2 regions of the Mesorhizobium sp. LNHC229A00 genome follow, and region 2 is predicted to be linked to the other one. Evidence: riboswitches for the same ligand, from Rfam matches in the RefSeq annotation. Region 2 holds a riboswitch; the other holds the start of a gene.
The links. A riboswitch is a leader RNA that binds a small molecule or an ion and turns the genes downstream of it on or off. The one in region 2 is predicted to bind thiamine pyrophosphate.
Positions count from the first base shown of each region.

Region 1: linked by a shared signal. The riboswitch ahead of thiB (thiamine ABC transporter substrate binding subunit) and the one ahead of X742_RS169325 (YkoF family thiamine/hydroxymethylpyrimidine-binding protein) in region 2 are both predicted to bind thiamine pyrophosphate.

Region 1 covers NZ_AYWQ01000013.1:1,860-11,811, reverse strand. Annotated here, with positions in the region: gene X742_RS147105 (amino acid ABC transporter permease) at 1-581, opposite strand, end outside; gene X742_RS147110 (amino acid ABC transporter substrate-binding protein) at 716-1,489, opposite strand; gene X742_RS147115 (RNA polymerase factor sigma-32) at 1,792-2,655, shown strand; gene X742_RS147120 (M48 family metalloprotease) at 2,672-4,141, opposite strand; gene thiQ (thiamine ABC transporter ATP-binding protein) at 4,372-5,148, opposite strand; gene thiP (thiamine/thiamine pyrophosphate ABC transporter permease) at 5,141-6,760, opposite strand; gene thiB (thiamine ABC transporter substrate binding subunit) at 6,839-7,837, opposite strand; TPP riboswitch at 7,881-7,995, opposite strand; gene X742_RS147140 (thiamine diphosphokinase) at 8,082-8,741, shown strand; gene X742_RS147145 (ABC-F family ATP-binding cassette domain-containing protein) at 8,743-9,952, shown strand, end outside.
Region 2 covers NZ_AYWQ01000001.1:18,313-28,264, forward strand. Annotated here, with positions in the region: gene msrA (peptide-methionine (S)-S-oxide reductase MsrA) at 1-298, shown strand, start outside; gene X742_RS169335 (formyltransferase family protein) at 934-1,692, shown strand; gene X742_RS169330 (hypothetical protein) at 1,752-2,060, opposite strand; TPP riboswitch at 2,334-2,447, shown strand; gene X742_RS169325 (YkoF family thiamine/hydroxymethylpyrimidine-binding protein) at 2,438-3,046, shown strand; gene X742_RS169320 (ABC transporter permease) at 3,053-3,871, shown strand; gene X742_RS169315 (ABC transporter ATP-binding protein) at 3,868-4,635, shown strand; gene X742_RS169310 (ABC transporter substrate-binding protein) at 4,628-5,644, shown strand; gene X742_RS0135505 (isoprenylcysteine carboxylmethyltransferase family protein) at 5,904-6,539, shown strand; gene X742_RS1000000171885 (DUF3309 family protein) at 7,316-7,480, shown strand; gene X742_RS169305 (GntR family transcriptional regulator) at 7,837-8,562, shown strand; gene X742_RS169300 (ADP-ribosylglycohydrolase family protein) at 8,566-9,615, shown strand; gene X742_RS169295 (PfkB family carbohydrate kinase) at 9,612-9,952, shown strand, end outside.

The DNA of each region.
Region 1 (9,952 bases), on a different contig from region 2:
GCCGCCTCGACATAGAGGATGAGCGGCTCGTAGGTGGTGGCGACGATGCGTTGCGCCGCCTGGAACATCTCCGGAACGGTGATGGCGGCGGCCAGCGACGTGTCCTTGACCAGCGAGATGAAGGTGTTGGAGAGCGGCGGCACCGCCACCCGTCCGGCTTGCGGCAGAATGGTGCGCCGCATCGCTTGGCCCCAGGTCATCCCGATGGAATAGGCGGCCTCCCACTGGCCCTTGGGCACCGAGCCGATGGCTGCCCGGATGATTTCCGACGTGTAGGCGCCGATGTTTAGCGTGAAGCCGATCAGCGCCGCGGTGAAGGCGTCAAGCAGGATGCCGACCGACGGCAGGCCGTAGAAGATCAGGAAGAGCTGCACCAGGAGTGGCGTGCCGCGGAAGATCCAGACATAGAAGCGCACGAGCGCCACCAGCGGCTTCGGGCCGAACAGCCGGCCTAGCGCCGCGCCCAGCCCCACCGTCAGGCCGAGCACGAAGGACAGCAGCGTCAGCGGCACCGTAAAGATCAACGCTGCCCACAGCAGCGAAGGCAGCGAGTCCAGCATCAGTTGCAGCCAGTGCGGCACGAAATATCCTCCGGAATGGAAGGGCGTCATCGAAGCGCGAATGCGTCAGCCATATCACGACAAAAGCGGCGAGCCGTCAAAGACGGCTCGCCGCTGGATGCGTGGCAGGGCGACAGCCGGCCCTTCTTGGTGAACTACTTCGAGACGTCCTGGCCGAAATAGGTGTCTGCGATCTTCTGGTAGGTGCCGTCGGCCTTGATGTCGGCCAGCGCCTTGTTGATGGCAGCGACCAGCTCCGGATCGCCCTTGCGAACGATGACGCCGGAGTAATCGGCATTCTCTTCCTGGGCGGCGATCTTCACGTTGGCGTCCGGCTTGTGCTTCTTGAAGTCGAGGAACGACAGGCTGTCATTGATCGTAGCGTCCGCACGGCCGGTCAAAAGCAGCTGGATCGACTGGTCGAAGCCGTCGGTGCCGACCAGTTCGGCGCCATTGGTTTCGGCCAGCTTGCCGAAATTGGATGTCAGCGACTGCGCCGCCTTCTTGCCCTTGAGGTCGGCGAAGGTCTTGATGTCGGTGTTGTCGCCGCGCACGATCAGCACTGCCTTGGAAGCGATATAGGGATCGGAAAAGTCGTACTTGGCCTTGCGGGCGTCGGTGATGCCGACTTCGTTGATGACGGCATCATAACGGTTGACATCGAGGCCGGCGATCAGCCCGTCCCACTTGCCTTCGAGGAACTCAGCCTTGACGCCGAGCTTATCGGCGATCGCCTTGGCGATTTCGACATCGAAGCCAACCAGCGCACCGGAAGCGTCATGGTAGGTGAACGGAGCGTAGGTGCCCTCCGTGCCGACCTTGATGACTCCGGCCTGCTTGATCTGGTCGAGATTGGCGCCGGCGTGGGCCGATGCGATGGCCAGGGCCTGCAACGTTCCGGCGATGATGAGTGATTTGAGCCATTTCATTTTTCTGTGATCCCGTCCTTGGCCGGTAACCCGGCATGCTGTGAGGGCTGGAAAATGGCAGATGCCGATCGAAAAAATAAGGAATGAAATTTCAAAGAGAGCGTCTCTCGGAAATCAAATTCTCCGGAAGGAATTTACTCGCAAGCTCGGAAGTTCCAGACAACTGCGCGGACGCTAGCGCTCGCCCTGCCCGCACCGGCGGAACCTTTCCCGCGCATGACAGTTTTGGCTGTTGTAGGGCACGCCGCCGTCATTTCAAGCCGGTGTCTGCCAAGTTGCCTCGCCGAGCCACGGAGCGCCTTATGATGGAAGACACGGCAGGACGGATCATGGTCCGCGCGGCAATGAAGGCGCCCTATCTCGAGCGCGAGGAGGAGCATCGGCTGGCATTGCTCTGGAAAGTAAACAACGACCAGAACGCGCTGCACAGCATCACGGTTGCCCACATGCGGCTGGTTATTTCCATGGCCTCGAAATTCCGCCACTACGGGCTGCCGCTCGGCGATCTGGTTCAGGAAGGCCATGTCGGACTGCTGGAGGCCGCCGCACGTTTTGAACCGGAGCGCGAGGTGCGGTTCTCGACCTACGCGACGTGGTGGATCCGCGCCTCGATGCAGGACTACATCCTGCGCAACTGGTCGATTGTGCGCGGCGGCACCAGTTCGGCGCAAAAAGCCCTGTTCTTCAATCTCAGACGCTTGCGCGCGCGTCTGGCGAACGGCGCCGAGCCGCTCTCCAACACAAATCTCTACCGCGAGGTGTCAGTTGCGCTTGGTGTCTCCGAGGCTGATGTGGCGATGATGGATTCACGGCTGTCGGCTCCGGATTCTTCGCTGAACGTACCGCTGGCCGACGATGCGGGCGGCACCGAGCGGATGGATTTTCTGGTCTCGGACGATCCCTTGCCCGACGAAATTGTCGGCGACAAAATCGATGTCGCGCGCCGCTCGCTCTGGCTCAAGGAAGCGCTTCACGCGCTCAACGCGCGTGAACTCAGGATCATCGAGGAACGCCGGCTGAATGATGAGGGGGCCACGCTAGAGGCGCTCGGCGAGACGCTCGGCATCTCCAAGGAACGTGTCCGCCAGATCGAGGCGCGCGCCATGGAAAAGCTCAAGGTCGCCCTGGTGAAGCAGAATCCGGAATTCATGGCGACGGCCGCCTGATCTCCCGCTCGAGCTTTTATTTGTCGGTGACGATCTTGACCTTGTCGCCGGCCGAAACCGCGGCCCCCGGCGACAGCGCATTGAGCACGCGGAACAGGTCGAGCTTGCGGTCGACGCCAACCATCTGCGCGGCAAGCGACCCCATCGTCTGTCCCGGCTGCACGGTGAGCACGCGAATATGCAGTGGTTTCAGTGCCGCCTTCTCGGCGGGGCTGAGGATGCGGAAGGAGCCGCTGACCGAGCGCGCCACCGTTTCAAGCGAGGTGCTGGCCGAAGGGGCGGCCGTCAGCAATCGGTAGACCTGACCGCCGGCGCGGATCACGGCGATATCGAACTGCCAGCCTTCGGCGCCTGCATGCGCGGTCGCCGCCTCATTGCCGTTGATGGTTTCCTGCTTGACGGTGCTGTCGTCGAGGCCGGCCACCCAGCCGCTTCTGATATAGTCGGTCAGGGCGCGATTCTTGTCTATCGAAACACCGTCGAAGCGGATCGCTATATCGCCGGGGCCGGTCGCCGTCACCGCCGCCGCCGAATTGTCGATGATGAAACCGTCCGGCACCGTGAACGACACGCCCAAGCCTGGATGCAGGAAGGTTTCACCGCGCACATAGCCCTCTTCCGGCGTGTCGCCGTAAAGCAGGCCGTCTATGCCGGCGAGGAAGGAATCGCGGTCGCGTGTACCGAAGCCGGGCGCACCGAACTGTCGGGCGTGACGCTGTGCCAAATCGATGCGTTGCGGCGTGTTGGGGTGCGTCGCCAGGAAGTCGAGGCTGGCGTCGGTGGCGCCGCTGATCGAGCGGAAATCGGTATAGGCCGACATCGACTGCAGGAAGCGGCCGGCGGCATAGGGATCGTAGCCGGCTTCGCCGATCGACTTGATACCGATGGCGTCAGCCTCAAGCTCCTGGTTGCGCGAGAACTGCGCCAGCCTGAGCTTGCCGCGGATAAGTGCAGCCTTGGCGGTCGGGCTGTCGCCAAGCACATCGGAAACGACCTTGGTCGCCAGACCTTCCTCGGCCTCCAGCTGCTGGCGCTGCAGCCCATGATTGGCGGTGACGTGGCCCATCTCATGCGCGATGACGGCGGCGAGCTCGGACGAGTCATTGGCCAGCGCCAAGAGGCCGCGCGTTATGTAGAGATAGCCGCCCGGCAGCGCGAAGGCGTTGACGTTGGGCGAATTGAGGATGGTGATGCGGTAGGTCTGGGTCGGGTTCGCCGACACCACGGTCAAATTGCCGACCACCTTGGCCACCATGCGTTCGAGCTTGGGATCTGAATATTCGCCGCCATAGGTCGCCAGGATGCGCGGATGCTGCGCCTTGGCGAGTTCCGCGAGCTTGTTGTTGGCGGCGACATTGTCGACCGTGATCGGCTTGTCGGATGGCTGGAAGCCTGATTCCTGCACTTCCGGAGGCGTGAACATCTGGCAGCTTGCCAGCGCCACGGCAAAGCCGGCCAGCGCCATAAAGCGCGCCAGCGGGTTCATTCGTAGCCTGTCAACGCCGATCGCCAGAACGGCTTCCTTTCAGGTCCCTGCGCATGACCACATGCGCAAAACAAAACTGCTACAGTATCCGTCACGCGCCCCTCGAAGCATGCGGCGGAAGCTGTAGGCAAATCACGGCCTGTGCCGGACCGGTATCGGGCGGACCTAGCCACACTACTCCAGTCATGGCAAGCAAGCGCCACATCGCGTCGGGCCGGTTTGAGCGTAAATTATGTCCGCTTCCGGGCAATATCTCGTGATAAAGCACCCCCGCCACCGGCTCCGATATAGCGCCGGAATGCCTCCGGACCAGCCCCGGCAAAGAAATCATCTGCCGTGCCGATAGCGGCGACGGCGCCGTTCTCGAGAAACACCAGCCTCCGAGCGATGCGGCGGGCATCTTGCGGCTGATGCGTGACGAACAGTACCGTCATGCCACGCTCGGCATGCAGGCCGGCAACGAGGTCGAGCATATCGTCTCGCAAGGCGGGCCCAAGCGAAGCGAAAGGCTCGTCGAGCAGCAACACCGGGCGGTCACGCACCAGCACGCGAGCCAGGGCGACGCGCTGGCGCTCACCGCCGGAAAGTTCGCGCGGCAGCCGCTTCTCCTTGCCGGCAAGGCCGGTGCGCGCAAGCGCATCGGTGATCGCAGCGCGGTCGGCTTCGGCTAGCCGCAACGATGGCGAACGGCCGAGCCCGACATTCTGCTCGACGGAAAGATGCGCGAAAAGGTTGTTTTCCTGAAAAACCATCGACACCGGCCGCGTCGCCGGTGGCGCGGTGCTGACATCGGCCCCGCCGATCAGCACGCGGCCGGATCGCGGCGGCTCGAACCCGGCCACCAGATTGAGCAACGTCGACTTTCCGGAGCCGCTCGGTCCCATGATGGCGGTGATTTGCCCCGCCGTGAACTCGGCATCGAAGGCGAACAACGCCTCGCCATAGCTGAACGAAACCTTGTCCAGCCGCACCGAAACCCCTTTGCCGCCACCCGCCTCGTCAGACATTGCTGGCCGTCTCCTTTCCCAGCCGGTCCGCCGCCAGCACCGATCCCAGGCAGACAAGGCCGAGCAGCAGCGCCAAGCCGGCGGCGTCCTCGGTTCGGTAGCTGCCCATGCGCGCCAGGAGAAGGTAGGGCAAGGTCTGCACGGAATCACTGCCGAACAGGGCGATGACGCCGAGATCGCCGAGCGACAGTGCCATGGCGAAGGCAAAAGCGGTGGCCAGCGGGCGCCGCAACGTCGGCCAGTCGACCAACCACAGTCTTGACCAGCCGGAAATTCCGAGCTGCGCACAGAGCCGCTCGTGCCGCTCGCTTGCCGCATCATAGGCGGGACGGATGGCGCGCAGCGCAAAAGGCATCGCCATGACAGCGTTGACGGTGACGACCATGAGCGGGGCGATGGCAAAGACATCGCCGACATGGCGCAGCAACAGGAACCAGCCGGCGCCGACGACGATCGGCGGCACGACCAGGACGAACCCAGCGCCGGTATCGGTGGCCTCTTCGAGCAGTGTCCTTGCCCCGAAGCGGCGGTTCGACGCCAGCGCCCTGCGCGCCATGGTCAATGCCAGCGAAAGCATCACCGAAAGCAATGCCGATAGGAAAGCGAGTACAGCACTGGTCAGCGTCGCCTGACGGACACTGGCCTCGCCGGCAAGCCGGCCGAGGTCGGCGCCAAGTCCGGCCGCCACGGTCGCCACCATCGGCCCGGCGACGAAGAGCAAGGCCAACACGATGAGCGTCGCGTTCAGCCAAGCTTCAGTCCTGTTGACGGAGAGGTAGCGGCGCGGCGCGACCGGCAGGTTGGCGTCGCCGACGACGTCGGCTCCGAGCCGGGTCAACGTCAGCACCACGATGAAGGTCAAGGCGATCTGCAGCAGTGTCAGCGCAACAGCCCTCGCGGGATCGAAATCGAAGCGCAATGCCTGATAGATGCCGACTTCGAGCGTCGTCGCGCCCGGCCCGCCGCCGAGCGTCAGCACGATGGTGAAGGATGTGATGCACAGCATGAAGACAAGTCCGGCGACACCGGGCAGCGCAGCACGCAGCGTCGGCCACTCGATCAGCCGGAATGCCGGCCGCGCCCCCATGCCGAGCTGGCTCGCCAGCCGCCATTGGTCGGAGGGAATGGTCTGCAGCGCCTCGAGGAGCAGACGTGTGGCCAGCGGCAGATTGAAGAAGACATGCGCGACGAGAATGCCGGACAGGCCATAGATGCCCGGCCAACCCTGGCCGCCAACCCAGTTGAACAGGCCCGCGAAATAGCCGGCGCGGCCATAAAGCGCCAGGATGCCGAGCGCCGCGACTATCGCCGGCAGCGCCAGCGGCACAGCGAAGAGCTGCAAGATGAAGGCACGGCCGAAAAACCGTGGATGCCGCGACAGCGCCCGCGCCACGAACAGGGCCGGCCCGACCGAGAGCAGCGTCGACAGGGCCGCTTGCAAGAGCGTGAACCGCACGACCCGGAACAGGTAGGGATCGAACGCGGCCCAAGCGCCGGAAAAATCGCGAGCACCTTCCACAAGCAGCCCCGCAAACGCGCCGCCGATCAAAATGGCGATGGCGGCGAGCCCTATGATGCCGGCTGTGATGCGGGTATCAGAGCGGGTTTGCACGCCGCACCATCAACGATTGGGTGAAGCTTAGGGAGCGTCGCCGTAGAGCGGTCATGTCACGAGATTAGCCCACAAAAGCTACTTGCTCATCACCGCCAGCCATTCATCGACCCAAGCCTTGCGGTTGGCCGCCACCTCCTCCGGGCTGAACAGCAAGGTTTTGGTCGGCTTGACCAGTTTGTCGAAGGCGGGGTTGAGCGGCTTGTCGGTCTTGCCGGCCGGGAACATCCAGTTGGTCTCGGGAATGGCTTCCTGGAATTTCGGTCCGGTCATGAAGGCCATGAACTTTTCCGCCAGCGGATTCTTGGCGCCGGTCATGGTGATGCCCGCGACCTCGATCTGCAGATATTCGCCTTCCTCGAACGACGCCGCCTGATAGCGCTCGGTGTTCTCGGCGACCATGTGGTAGGCTGGCGAGGTGGTGTAGGACAGCACCATCGGCGCCTCGCCCTTGGTGAACAGGCCATAGGCCTCGCTCCAGCCCGGCGTCACGGTCAGCACCTTGGTCTTGAGCTTGGCCCAGGCCTCGGGCGCCTTGTCGCCATAGACCGCCTTCACCCACAACAGCAGTCCGAGACCGGGCGTCGATGTGCGCGGGTCCTGGATGACGATCTTGTCGTCGGCGCTACCCTCCACCAAATCCTTCAGGCTTTTCGGCGGGGACTTCAGCTTCTGGGTATCGTAGACGACGGCGAAGTAGCCATAGTCGAAGGGAACAAAAGTACCGTCGCTCCAGCCACCCGGCACGTTGACGTCCGTCACTGCGCCATGTGGCGCGAACAGGCCCGAGGCCTTGGCATCGGCGGTGAGATTGGTGTCGAGACCGAGCACGATGTCGGCCTTGGTCGAAGCGCCTTCCAGCTTGACGCGGTTGAGCAGCGCCACGCCATCGGCGACCGAGACGAACTCGAGATCGCAGCCGCATTCTGCCTCGAATTCCTTCTTCACCACGGGACCGGGACCCCAGTCGGCGGTGAAGCTCTCATAGGTGTAGACGGTGAGCTTGTCCTTGGCCAAGGCCGGCCCGGACAGGGTCACTGCCGTGGCGGCGATCAGAGAATATAAAAGCGTGCGCATCGGCGCCTCCTTCGTTTGCGTTGAAAGGAATTGAGGCGTCGGAGTGTCCGAAACGTCTAATCCCTCCGCCGGTACAAACCGGATCAGGTTCAGCGGGTTGGCGAGACTGCCTCTCAGCCGGCCCGCGAAATTCGCGTCCGGCACCCCGTTAGAGCGTTTCGACACATAGGCCGGGCCGATGACCCGCGCAAGTGGGACTTTGCCGCCTTCCGTTTCCGGTGCCGGGCTGGTAAGGCGACGGGATATGAGCATATTCACCATCCTGCTTGGCGGCGATCTCATCCGCACGCCTCGGCTCGACCGCCAGGTCGAAGGCTCGCGCGTCATCGCCGCCGACGCCGGCATTGGCCATGCGCGGATGCTGGGCCTCGTGCCGGAACTGTGGGTGGGTGATTTCGACTCGGTTCCGGCTGATCTGCCCGCCGACCTCGCCGCCGTGCCGCGGCAAACCTTCCCGGCGGAAAAGGACAAGACCGACGGAGAACTGGCGATCGCGGCCGCACTGGAGCGCGGGGCGACCCGCCTTGTGCTGGCGGGCGCATTCGGCGGCAAGCGCGCCGACCACGCCTTCCTGCATCTGGCGCTTGGCCTGCGGCTGGCCGAGGCCGGAATGGATGTGTGTCTGACCAGCGGCGCCCAGGAAGGTGTTCCCTTGCTGCCCGGTAGGGCCGGCTTCGATTATGCCGACGGCACGCTGCTCTCGATTCTCGGCTTCTCCGAACTCTCCGGCCTGACCGTCACGGGCGCCAAATGGCCGCTCGACAAGGTTGAGGTGGCATTCGGTTCGTCACTGACCATTTCCAACGAGGTCAAGTTCGGCAAGACCGGGGGCCGCCTCGACATCGCGCTCGGCCATGGCCGCGCGCTGCTGCTCGCCCATCCCTATCCATTGCCCGAAAGCTGACATGGCCCCGCCTCTTCTCAATCTCGACGGGATAAGACTGACCTTTGGCGGCGCGCCACTGCTCGACGGCGCCGCCTTGACCGCTTCGGCCGGCGACAAGATTGCGCTGGTCGGCCGTAACGGATCCGGCAAGTCGACGCTGCTCAAGATCGCCGCCGGCCTGATCGAGCCACAGGACGGCGAGGTGTTCCGCCAGCCTTCGGCGACGGTGCGTTATCTGCCGCAAATGCCCGACATGGACGGCTTTGCCACCGTGCGCGCCTATGTCGAGGCCGGGCTCGGGCCCGCCGACGATCCCTACCGCGCCAGCTATCTGATGGAGCATCTCGGCCTGTCGGGCGAAGAACGGCCTGGCGACCTGTCCGGCGGAGAGGCCAGGCGCGCCGCGCTTGCCCGCGTCATGGCGCCTGAGCCCGACATCCTGCTTCTTGATGAGCCGACTAACCATCTTGATTTATCTGTCATTGAATGGCTGGAGGAAGAGCTCATCCGGACTTCCTCCGCGCTCATCGTCATCTCCCATGATCGCCGCTTCCTCGAGCGCGTGTCGCGCGCCACAGTCTGGCTCGATCGCGGCCAGACGCGCAGGCTGGACAAGGGCTTTGGTCATTTCGAGGAATGGCGCGACCTAGTACTGGAAGAGGAAGAGCGCGAGCAGCACAAGCTCGGCCGCCAGATCGTGCGCGAGGAACACTGGCTGCGCTACGGCGTGACGGCGCGGCGCAAGCGCAACATGCGGCGCCTCGGCGAGTTGCAGACCATGCGCCAGCGTTTTCGCGGCCATCGCGGCGCCGAAGGCACCGCGACAATGGTGGCAAGCGACGCCGCCGAATCCGGCAAGCTGGTGATCGAGGCCAAGAACATCGAGAAGAGCTTTGGCGACCTTACCGTCGTCAAGGGCTTCTCGACCCGCATCCAGCGCGGCGACCGCGTCGGCCTTGTCGGGCCGAACGGCGCCGGCAAAACGACACTTCTGAAGATGCTGACCGGCGAATTGGCGCCGGACGCTGGCTCGGTCCGGCTCGGCACCAATCTGGAGATCGCCACGCTCGACCAGAAGCGCGAGGCGGTCGACCCGCAAGAGACGCTGGCGCAATATCTCACCGACGGGCGCGGCGAGAACCTCGTCATCAATGGCGAGCAGCGCCACGTCGTGTCTTATATGAAGGATTTCCTGTTCAAGCCGGAACAGGCCCGCACACCAGTGCGCG
Region 2 (9,952 bases):
CCAGATCCATGATCCGACGACGCGCAATCGCCAGGGCAACGATGTCGGCATGAGCTATCGCTCCGCAATCTACTACACCGATGAGGAGCAGAAGCGTGTGGCGGAGGACACTATCGCCGATGTCGACGCCTCCGGCCTGTGGCCCGGCAGGGTCGTCACCGAACTCGCGCCGGCCGGTGCGTTCTGGGAGGCCGAACCCGAGCACCAGGACTATCTTGAGAAATACCCCAACGGCTACACGTGCCATTTCGTCAGACCAGGCTGGAAGCTGCCGGTTCGTGAAAAGGCGGTTTCATAAGGTTCACCAGCCGTTTTGGCCGCAGGTGGGGTGTAAACGCTCGTCGATTGCCAGGATCATACGCATAAAGAGGCTGTTGGCCGCCGTCCGGCGGTTGACAGTTGGCTGCGTTGCTGGCCAACTGTGTAGGTTGATTGATCATTGGGGATTAGCATGAGGAAGATTTACGAAAAGCCGGTGTTGGTGAAGCGGGAAAGACTCTCAAGTGTTGCGGCGGGACCGCTTTCTTCCAAGGCAGCCTGACCGGCCTGGCTGGCTTTCGGGCCTGGCTGGCCGAGTTGTAACGGTGATCGAATTGCTGGCGCGGGGACGCTATGTCTTGCCCCGCTGGGCTTGAGAAGATGATTTCTTCCGAACCTGCGGCACTCGCCGGGCAACTCAATGCAATTTTCGTCCTGGATGTTTCTGCTTATACCGGGCCGCTGCTTTCCGGATGGATCGAGGCGGGAAACCGTGTTGGTGCGATCATCGTGCCTGGTTTTCAAAGCCCGTCCAGAGGCTTCAGCATTGGCAATTTTCGGCGCAGGCTGAGGCGCCGGCTTTTGCTCAGACGCTATCTCGGCAACACGCCGGTAAAGCTGATCGAATTCCGCCGGCCTTACGACTGGAACGAGCTTGGCCGGCAACTGCCTGACATGGCCGCGGATGTGCTGATCTGCTTCGCTTTCCCGACCTTGATCCCACAGCAGTTGCTCGACCTCTTTCCCAGGGGCGGGCTTAATTTTCATCCGGCACTGCTGCCCAACTATCGGGGGCCGCATCCTCTCCATCGTCTTGTCGCGGATGGCCAGCATGCCGTCCATGGCGGCGTGACACTGCATAAGATGTCGGCCAATTTCGACGACGGCGACATCCTCGGACAAGTGCCGTTCACCGAAGCAGACTGGGCATCGCGGCGGGATTTGGAGGACAGCGTGGCGAGCGCGATGCGCCGGTTGGTGTGTGAGGTGGCGCCAGCCTATTGCAAGAATTCGGTGTCGGGGATGCGGCAGCCAGCCGGTGATTTCGTCTGGGCTCGACTTGGGCGGGCCCACATGGCGATTTCGTCTGACATGTCGATCGGGCACGTTGCCCGGATGTGGCAGGTATTGGGCGCTAAACCCGGTATCTATCTGGATGTCGCCGACCGCCAGATCAGGCTGGCCTTCCAGGTCAGGCGACTGGGTCCGCCAACCGGAAAGGGTCCGGTAAGGCGATGGGGGACGGTGGAGTTCGATCTTGCCAATGGCCGGGTCCGGCACCTCACCTACGGGCGCCTGCTCAAACGGCTGATGAAAATATATGCCTCGTTCGCACGCCCGCGGGCCGGCAAACCGTACGCTGAATTAAGGGTCTTTGGCGGGGTGGGTAGTGAAGCGGCACCAGAGCCGGCGGCGGGTAGTCGCGGACACTGAATCCCAATAATGGGAACCGCAGAAACTGCTTCCGCGGTTCCCATTATCGCGATGGCAAACTACTTTCCGCAGTTGTTGTCGTTCACGGTCGGCGCGGTGGCGTTGCCGTTGGCGTCCGTCTGTGCACCCTGCGGGTTGGTGGGGCAATTCTTGTCCGCATTGGAATTCATGTCGCCCGGCGTGGTGGTCGTGCTGTTGGTCGAGCCCGGATCGATCGTACTGGGCGAAGCCGGGGTGCTTGGGTCCACAGTGACGGACTCGCCGCTGCCGCCGGACCCATCCGCGCCGGCTGCGCTATTGCTTTGCGCCATGGCGGATGTTGCAAGGGCAATGGTGAAGGCCGAAGCCGCGAGGATTTTCATGAACATGATTTGTCTCCATTTCTGTGAACTCGTCGCCGGGAGCGGTGCACGGTTTCGCGGAAATCATGAACCGCTCTATCTCTTGTTCTGACACAATCCCGAACGGAAAATTGATCCTGGAATCGCGTCCAGCGACTGGTGGGACAACCCCTCGAAATGGCGAAGGTTCCAGACAAATTTCCGCGCCGGCGATGTCCAATTGCCCTGGCGCTCGAGCAATGCTTTGGCGCGGCTTGCCAAGAAACAGCTTCCCCAACCGGCCGAATGATGCTCTAACGCGCCCATCCACAGGGGTGCTCCGTACGGTCGGGGCTGAGACGGGGGCGGCAAGCCCACAGACCCTAGAAGCTGATCTGGGTAATACCAGCGGAGCGAGGCGGGCGATGTTTTCAGGCGCACAGGTTTCCCTATATCCAATGGCCGACGATTTCGTCGGCGTCATTCTGGGCGCGCTCGGCGCGCTCGATCCGTTCCGCGACAAGCTCAGGATCGAGACCGACGACATCTCGACCTTGCTGGTCGGGGCCCCCGAGGTGTTATTCCCTGCGCTGCGCGACCTTTTCGTGGCCGCGTCTGGCAGCGGCAGGCATTGCGTGCTGTCGGCCACCATTTCGCGTGGCTGCCCAGGCGAGCCGGACGATCCGATCTGCCGCTCCGACACGTTCGGCGGGCCTGCCGGGCCACTCGGCCCGCGCAAGCAAGCCGCCATCACCGCGGTGCGCGGCGCGCCGGCCACTGGCCAGCCGGCGGCGGCGCAGTTCTCGCTCTATGTGATGGGTACTGACGACCACATGGACGAAATCTATGGCTGCATAGATTTCCTGAAGCAGTCCGGCGTCTACGATCGCTCCAAGAATTTCTGCACCAAGCTGCGCGGCGATGCCGGCGCGATCTTCTCGGCCCTCGATGAAGCCTTCTGCCGCTTCGGGCCCGGCGCCGGCCATGTAACCCTCGATGTCACGGTCTCGGCCAACAGTCCCACTGCCGTCTGAACGCTCGTGGTCTCATCGTCATTCAACCCGCGTAACGTCGCGGGCTTCTTCGCCAAAACAGCGCCGGCCGTGATATCGATCAGTTTGGTGCTAGTGGCCTGGGAACTGTACGCAAACATATCCGGCATCAAGCCGACGGTTCTGCCGGCGCCCTCGCGCGTCTTCGAACAGGCGATGCTCAATCGTGAAGCCTTGGTCGACAACGCCGTTCCCACGGTCCGCGCCACGCTGATCGGTTTTGCCTGTTCGCTCAGCGCCGCCTTCGCGCTGTCGATGCTGGTCGACTTCTTCCAGCCTTTGCGGCGCGCGCTGTTTCCCATCTTCATAGTCAGCCAGACCTTGCCGCTGGTCGCCATCGCGCCATTGGTGGTGCTGTGGTTCGGCTTCGGGCTGACGCCCAAGATCGTGCTGGTGGCGCTGGTCACGTTCTTCCCGATGCTGGTCGCGCTGGTACAAGGCTACGAGGCTACCGAGGTGGAGATCGGTCAGATGCTGCGTGCCATGGGAGCAGGGCGTTGGCGTGTCTTCTTGCTGGCACGATTGCCTTCGGCGCTGCCTTATTTCTTCGCTGGCCTCAGGATATCCATTACCTATGCCGTCGTCGGCGCCATCTTCGCCGAATATGCGGGCGCGGCCAAAGGGCTGGGCATCTACATGCTCAACGCCAAGAACAATTTCCGTCCCGACCTGGTGCTAGCCGCCGTCTGCGTCAGCGCAGCGCTCACCCTTATCCTGTTCGGGCTGACGATGCTGCTGCAGCGTCTTGCCATGCCCTGGGAAGGAGCCGCTGGCAGGCAAGGCGCTGGAAAAGGTCCAGAAGCATGAGCCGGCTCGAACTGCGGCATGTTCGCAAGGTGTTTGGCGGGCTCGATGTGCTCGCCGACATTTCGCTTCGTGTCGATGCCGGCGAATTCGTCTCGATCCTTGGACCTTCGGGAGCGGGCAAGTCGACGCTGTTTCAGCTTCTGACCGGCGCCGAGCATGGCGAGGGTGAGATGTTCTTCAACGGCGGGCCGCTCGACGATCATGGCAGGCATTTTGCCTTCATGCCGCAGCGCGACGCGCTGATGCCGTGGCGGCGCATTCTCGACAACACCACGCTCGGGCTCGAGGTGCAAGGCGTCAGCCGCAAGGCGGCACGGACGCGTGTGGCTCCGCTGTTTGCGGAGTTCGGGCTTGCCGGCTTCGAGTGGCACTTTCCAGCGCAGCTCTCGGGCGGCATGCGCCAGCGCACGGCGCTTTTACGCACCGTGGTGCAGGAACGCGATATGTTGCTGCTCGACGAGCCGTTCGGCGCGCTCGACGCCCTGACCCGCGCGGCCATGCAGCGCTGGCTCGAACAGATGTGGCGGCACCACCACTGGACGGCGTTGCTGATCACCCATGACGTGCGCGAAGCCCTGTTCCTGTCCGACCGCATCTATGTGCTGTCCGCGCGGCCTGCCCGGGTCGTGCGCGAGATCAAGGTGCCGCTGCCGCGCCCGCGCGATCCCGCCAGCGCGGCCACGCGGCAGGCCGAGGCACTCGAGGTCGAGATTCTCGACATTTTGCTCAACCCCCAGCCATCCAAAGGACATGACCATGACTGACTTGACGCGCAGGCAAGCCCTGCTGCTCACCCTTGCCGGCAGCGTACCGCTGATCACCGGATCGAGCCGCTCCTTCGCGGCAACGCGGACGGTCACAGTCGCCCTCGACTGGACGGTCAACACCAACCACATCGGCCTGTTCGTCGCCCGCGATAAGGGATTTTATCGGGAAGCCGGCATCGAGGTCGACATCCTGCCCTACAGCAATACCGGTGCCGGCGCGCTTGTCGCCAACCATGTCGCCGATTTCGGGATCAACGGCACCATCAGCCTGTTCACCCAGAAGACCGCAGGGGCCGATTTACAGGGCGTCTATGCCGTCGTGCAGTCCGAGACAGGCCGGCTGGTGTTCAATGCCGTGCGCAGCGAGATCAAAAGCCCGAAAGATCTAGATGGCCTGACCTATGGCGGTTTCGGCAGCGCCTGGGAGACGGCGCTGATCTCGACCATCATCCGTCACGACGGCGGCAAGGGCGATTTTGAGACGGTGACGCTGGGCACTTCCGCCTACGAGGCGCTGGCCAACGGTTCGGTCGACTTCACGCTCGAAGTGTCGACCTGGGAGGGCGTCGAAGCCGAACTCAGGGGCGTCAAGCAGCGCAGTTTCGTCTATGCCGACCATGGCGTCCCCGACGAGCACACGACGCTTATCTCTTCGAGCGAAGCGTATCTCCAGGCGAACCCCGAACTGGCGTCGTCCTTCATCAAGGCAACGCGGCGCGGCTACCAATTCGCCGTCGATCATCCAGGGGAGGCCGCCACGCTGCTGATAGCCGCCAACAAGGATGCCCTGACCAATCCGGCCTTGATCCACGCCTCGCTGAAGGCACTGATCGAGGGCTATTATCTGCGCGGGCAAAGCGGTGCCATCGGGACGTTGGACACTGCCAAGATGGAAGCGATCGGCAACTACCTCTTCGCCGCCGGCATTCTGCGCGACGCCGACGGTAAGGTTCTGCCCCAGATCTCGGATTTCACTGGGTATTTCAGCAACACATTTCTGGGGTAGCTGGCCAATCCCTAAGGAGAGGATCGACTCGGGCGGAACCCCTTCCTGGCGATCCTCGAAGCGGAGACAATCCGCACGGCCGTGCTTTGCGTCTCGCATGCCTTTCGGCGGCGCAGTTGCCGTTCTGATGCCGATAGATCTTGTCGGTTAACCACCCAGCAATGGTTGCGTGCAAAGGTCCCCCCGAGGGATCATTGGGGTTCTTGCCTTGCTTACACCAAAAAGCGAAACGCTTCAGCGCGCCAACCAGGGCGGGATGATGTCCGAAGCGCGCAAGCGCGAGATCCTGGCCGACTTGCGGGAAGGCTTCTTTCGCATTTGTGCGCTCGCATGCGCGGGGCTGTTTGTGTACCGGGGCGTGTACCACTTCGTGCAGGACCCCACCCGGCTCAATATCGCTTTGGTGGCGGTTTCCGAGACGCTCAGCTTCACCTGGCTGCTGCTGTCGCGGCGGCCGGTGACGCGTGACTGGAGCCCGCTTGCGGTAGTCGCTTCGGTGACCGCCAGTTTTGGTGTCGCCTTCATCACCATGGAACGAGGCATCCCCATCATCCCCATCTATGTCGCCGCCCCGCTTCAATTCATGGCGCTTTGGTTCGTCATCTGGGGAAAGCTGTCGCTGGGTCGTTCCTTTGCCATCCTGCCCGCCAATCGCGGCGTGATGACCGGCGGTGCCTATCGCCTGGTGCGGCATCCGATCTATGCCGGTTACCTTACCGGCCATATCCTCTACCTGCTGTCGGCCTTTTCCTTCTACAATCTCGCCGTCTATGCGGTTGTCACCTATCTGCAGGTGTACCGCATTCTGCGCGAGGAGGCCTTGCTTGCCGCGGAGCCGGAGTACCGCTCTTATATGGAGCGCGTGCGCTATAGACTGTTTTACGGGATATTCTGAAGGCCAGACTGTCACGCGAGAGTGGCCAGTCCTGTTTGATCCAGGGTTAGCCAACAAGGATCCTTAGCGTCCAGTGGTCCGGAACTGCTCCGCAGGTGAGGTGCTGTATTTTGGCTGTCAGGTAGCAAGCAGCCTGGCAGCAAATCATCGGCCGTCCAGCAGCTAGGCTCGGCGCGTCGGTCGGCGGCAGCAATGGCGTCAACGCAGGAGCCGGCGCCAATATCGGTGGTTCGGGCGGCATCAACGCCGGGCTCGGTGCCAATGTTGGCGGAACCGGTGGCATCAATGCGGGGCTTGCCGGCAGTGTTGGCGGCGCCGGCGGCATTGGTGTCGGGGTGGGCATTGGCAACGGAACCAATCCCAGCAATCCGTCGAACCCGAGCAACCCATCCAATCCCAATCACCCCAACGTCCCGGGTATCGTGGCCCAGATGTCAAGCTCGCAGGTGACGCGCATGAAGAAGCGCTGCGTCGATGTCCTCAGCAGCGAAGGGACCTATGACCGCGACTTGCGGCAACTCTGCCTGCTGATCGCACGCCGCTGAGGCTGAGGGAGGTTGCGGACCCAGCCGTAGGCCTGGCCGCACTCTCCTGGCCTCCGGCCGGTGGGGAAGCCCGTCGTCCAGGCGGGCTTTCTGCGTTGCGGGCTGTGAGTTCCGGAGCCGCGATAGTCCAGCGGAACGCCAGCCCCTCTAAAACGTTCATACCTTGCAACATCCGAAATGGCGCGATGTTGAACCAGCGCGAAAGCGCGCATTTCAGGAGCAGGGAAGGCCATGGGTCTCGGAACGATACTTATCATTATTCTAATCCTCGCGCTGCTCGGCGGCTTCAGCGGTCTCGGCGGTGGCCCGTTCTACGGAACCGGTTATTATGGCGGTGGCGGTCTCGGACTTGTGTTGATCATCGTCATCATCCTTGTCGTCCTGGGACGCATCTAGCCGGCTCCTCTTGTGTCGCCGGCGTCGCGGTCCCGTGAGCGAACCCGCGGCGGCGTGCACTGGAATGCGAGGGAAGCAGGCCGGCTTGTGATCATGCGCCCCGCAGGACGGCCGTATAGTTTCACGGTCCACGCCCCCCGTGGAAACAAGAGGAGAGGGTCCCACCCCTTCATCCTCCTCCAAGGCCGGCCCCGGTTCCCGGAGCGGGCTTTCGTTCTTCTGAAAAGAGATTGCCTCGAAGTGCTCCGCCGGTGCCGGCGGCTTGCAGCGAAGCACCCGTCACCATTGGTCGTTGACAGAGCTCACGCACAAATATATTGAACAGGATTATACAGGTTCACTGAACAGGTACGCATATGAAGCGGCGCGCGGTTCAATTGTCTCCCGGCACGGGAAAGCCCGAGCAGATCGCGACCGTTCTGGAGCGTGAGATTCGTTCCGGCGTTCTTGGTTTCGGTGACAGGCTGCAAAGCGAAAACGAGCTCGTCCAGCGCTTCTCCGTCAGCCGCAACACCATCCGCAAAGGTCTCGAGGAACTCTCCAGCCGCGGCCTGATCACCACTAAGGTTGGCATCGGCTCTTTCGTCACCTTTGATGGCATGCCGGTCGATGATGCCGTCGGCTGGTCGCGGGCGCTGGCCAATGCGGGTGCCAATGCAGAGACCCGGACGTTGCGGCTGGAGGTCATAGAGGATGCCGAACTGGCGATCTTGCTGGATGTTGGAAGCCCGTTCTTCATCGCCGTCGACCGGGTGCGCACCAATGCCAGCGACGGTCATGCGATCTCGGTCGAACGCAGCCGCCTGCCGCTGTCACCCGAACTGGAGGACGTGCCACTGCGCGGCCTGCGCGAGGGTTCGCTGCACCAGACGCTACGCGGGGCGGGGCTGATACCAGACCATGGCGAGGAGTGGGTCGACATCGAGATGCTGAACGCAGATGACGCTGCCATCCTCGGCTGCCCGCAAGGCACGCCCTTCCTGCGCGGGCGTCGGCTGACGCGCGCGGCCGACGAGCGGCCGATCGAATATGTCACCAGTCTCCTCAATCCCGCGCATTTCGCGCTGCATATGAGGTTCTGAGCGATGCCGGACTACGAGTTTGAGATGGATCGCGCCATGGGCGCGCTTGTCGGCGGAGCGCTGGGCGACGCGCTCGGCATGCCGACGCAGCTTCTGTCACCGGCCCGCATCGCCGAACTCTACGGCCGTGTCGAGGATTTCATCGCCCCCTTCGCCGGTCATCCGGTATCGAAGGGGCTGCTGGCCGGCACCGTCACCGACGATACCGAACAGGCATTGCTGCTTGGCCGCATTCTCGTGGAATCGGGCGAGCGCTTCGACCATGCGCGCTGGGTGAACGCGCTGCTCGACTGGGAGCGTGAGGTCAAGGCGCGTGGCAGCTACGAACTCCTGGGGCCGTCGACCAAGCGCGCGATCGACGCCATCAACAACGGCGTGCCGGCGGAAGAGGCGGGGCGTAGCGGCGACACCAACGGCGCCGCCATGCGTATCGCGCCCGTCGGCATCATGATGCCGCCGGAGCCGCTGGACGCGTTCGTCTCCAAGGTGGCCGAGACCTGCAAGGCAACGCACAACACGTCGATCGCGATCGCCTCCGCCGCGGCGGTCGCAGCCGCCGTCAGCCGTGGCGTTGCCGGTGGTGATTGGTACGCGGCGTCCGACAGCGCGGTCGCGGCGGCGCAGCGAGGGGCAACACTTGGAAATTGGGTCACCGGCGGAGACATCGCCGCGCGCATCGTCTGGGCGCAGGCGCTGGTACGCGGCAAGGCGAAGAGGGACGCGATCCGGCTGATTACCGATCTGGTCGGCACCGGCGTCGCCAGTCAGGAATCGGTTCCAGCCGCGTTTGCCGTGCTGGAAGTCGCCGGCGGCGACCCATGGCAAGCGGCTGTCATAAGCGCCAATCTTGGCGGCGACACCGACACGATCGGCGCCATCGCCGCCGGCATGGCTGGCGCCTGTGCCGGCTTTTCGCGCCTGCCGCAGCATCGTGTCACGAGCCTCACGGGCATCGACATGGCGCAAGTACAGGCGCTGGCCGCCGATCTTGTCGCGGCGCGAATGTCGGGCGGTCGCGTCGGCAAGGCCGGTTCCGGCAAGGATGCGGGATGAGCGCGCGTCTCGTCCATGTCGGCAGCGCGGTGGTCGACTATGTCTACCGCATCGATGTCCTGCCAGCGCCCGGCACCGAGAAGACGGCGTCGGACTATGCGCAGGTCGCTGGCGGCGGCTTCAACATGATGGTTGCCGCGACCCGTACTGGTATGAAGGTGGTGTTTGGCGGCCAGCTCGGCAGCGGTCCGAATGGCGACTTCCTGCGCGCCGCCTTCGCCGCCGAGGGCATCCAGACGCTGACGCTGCCTTCGCCTCTGATGGACAGCGGCAATTGCGTCGCCATGATATCGAGCGACGCCGAACGCACCTTCGTCTCGTGGCCAGGAGCGGAGAG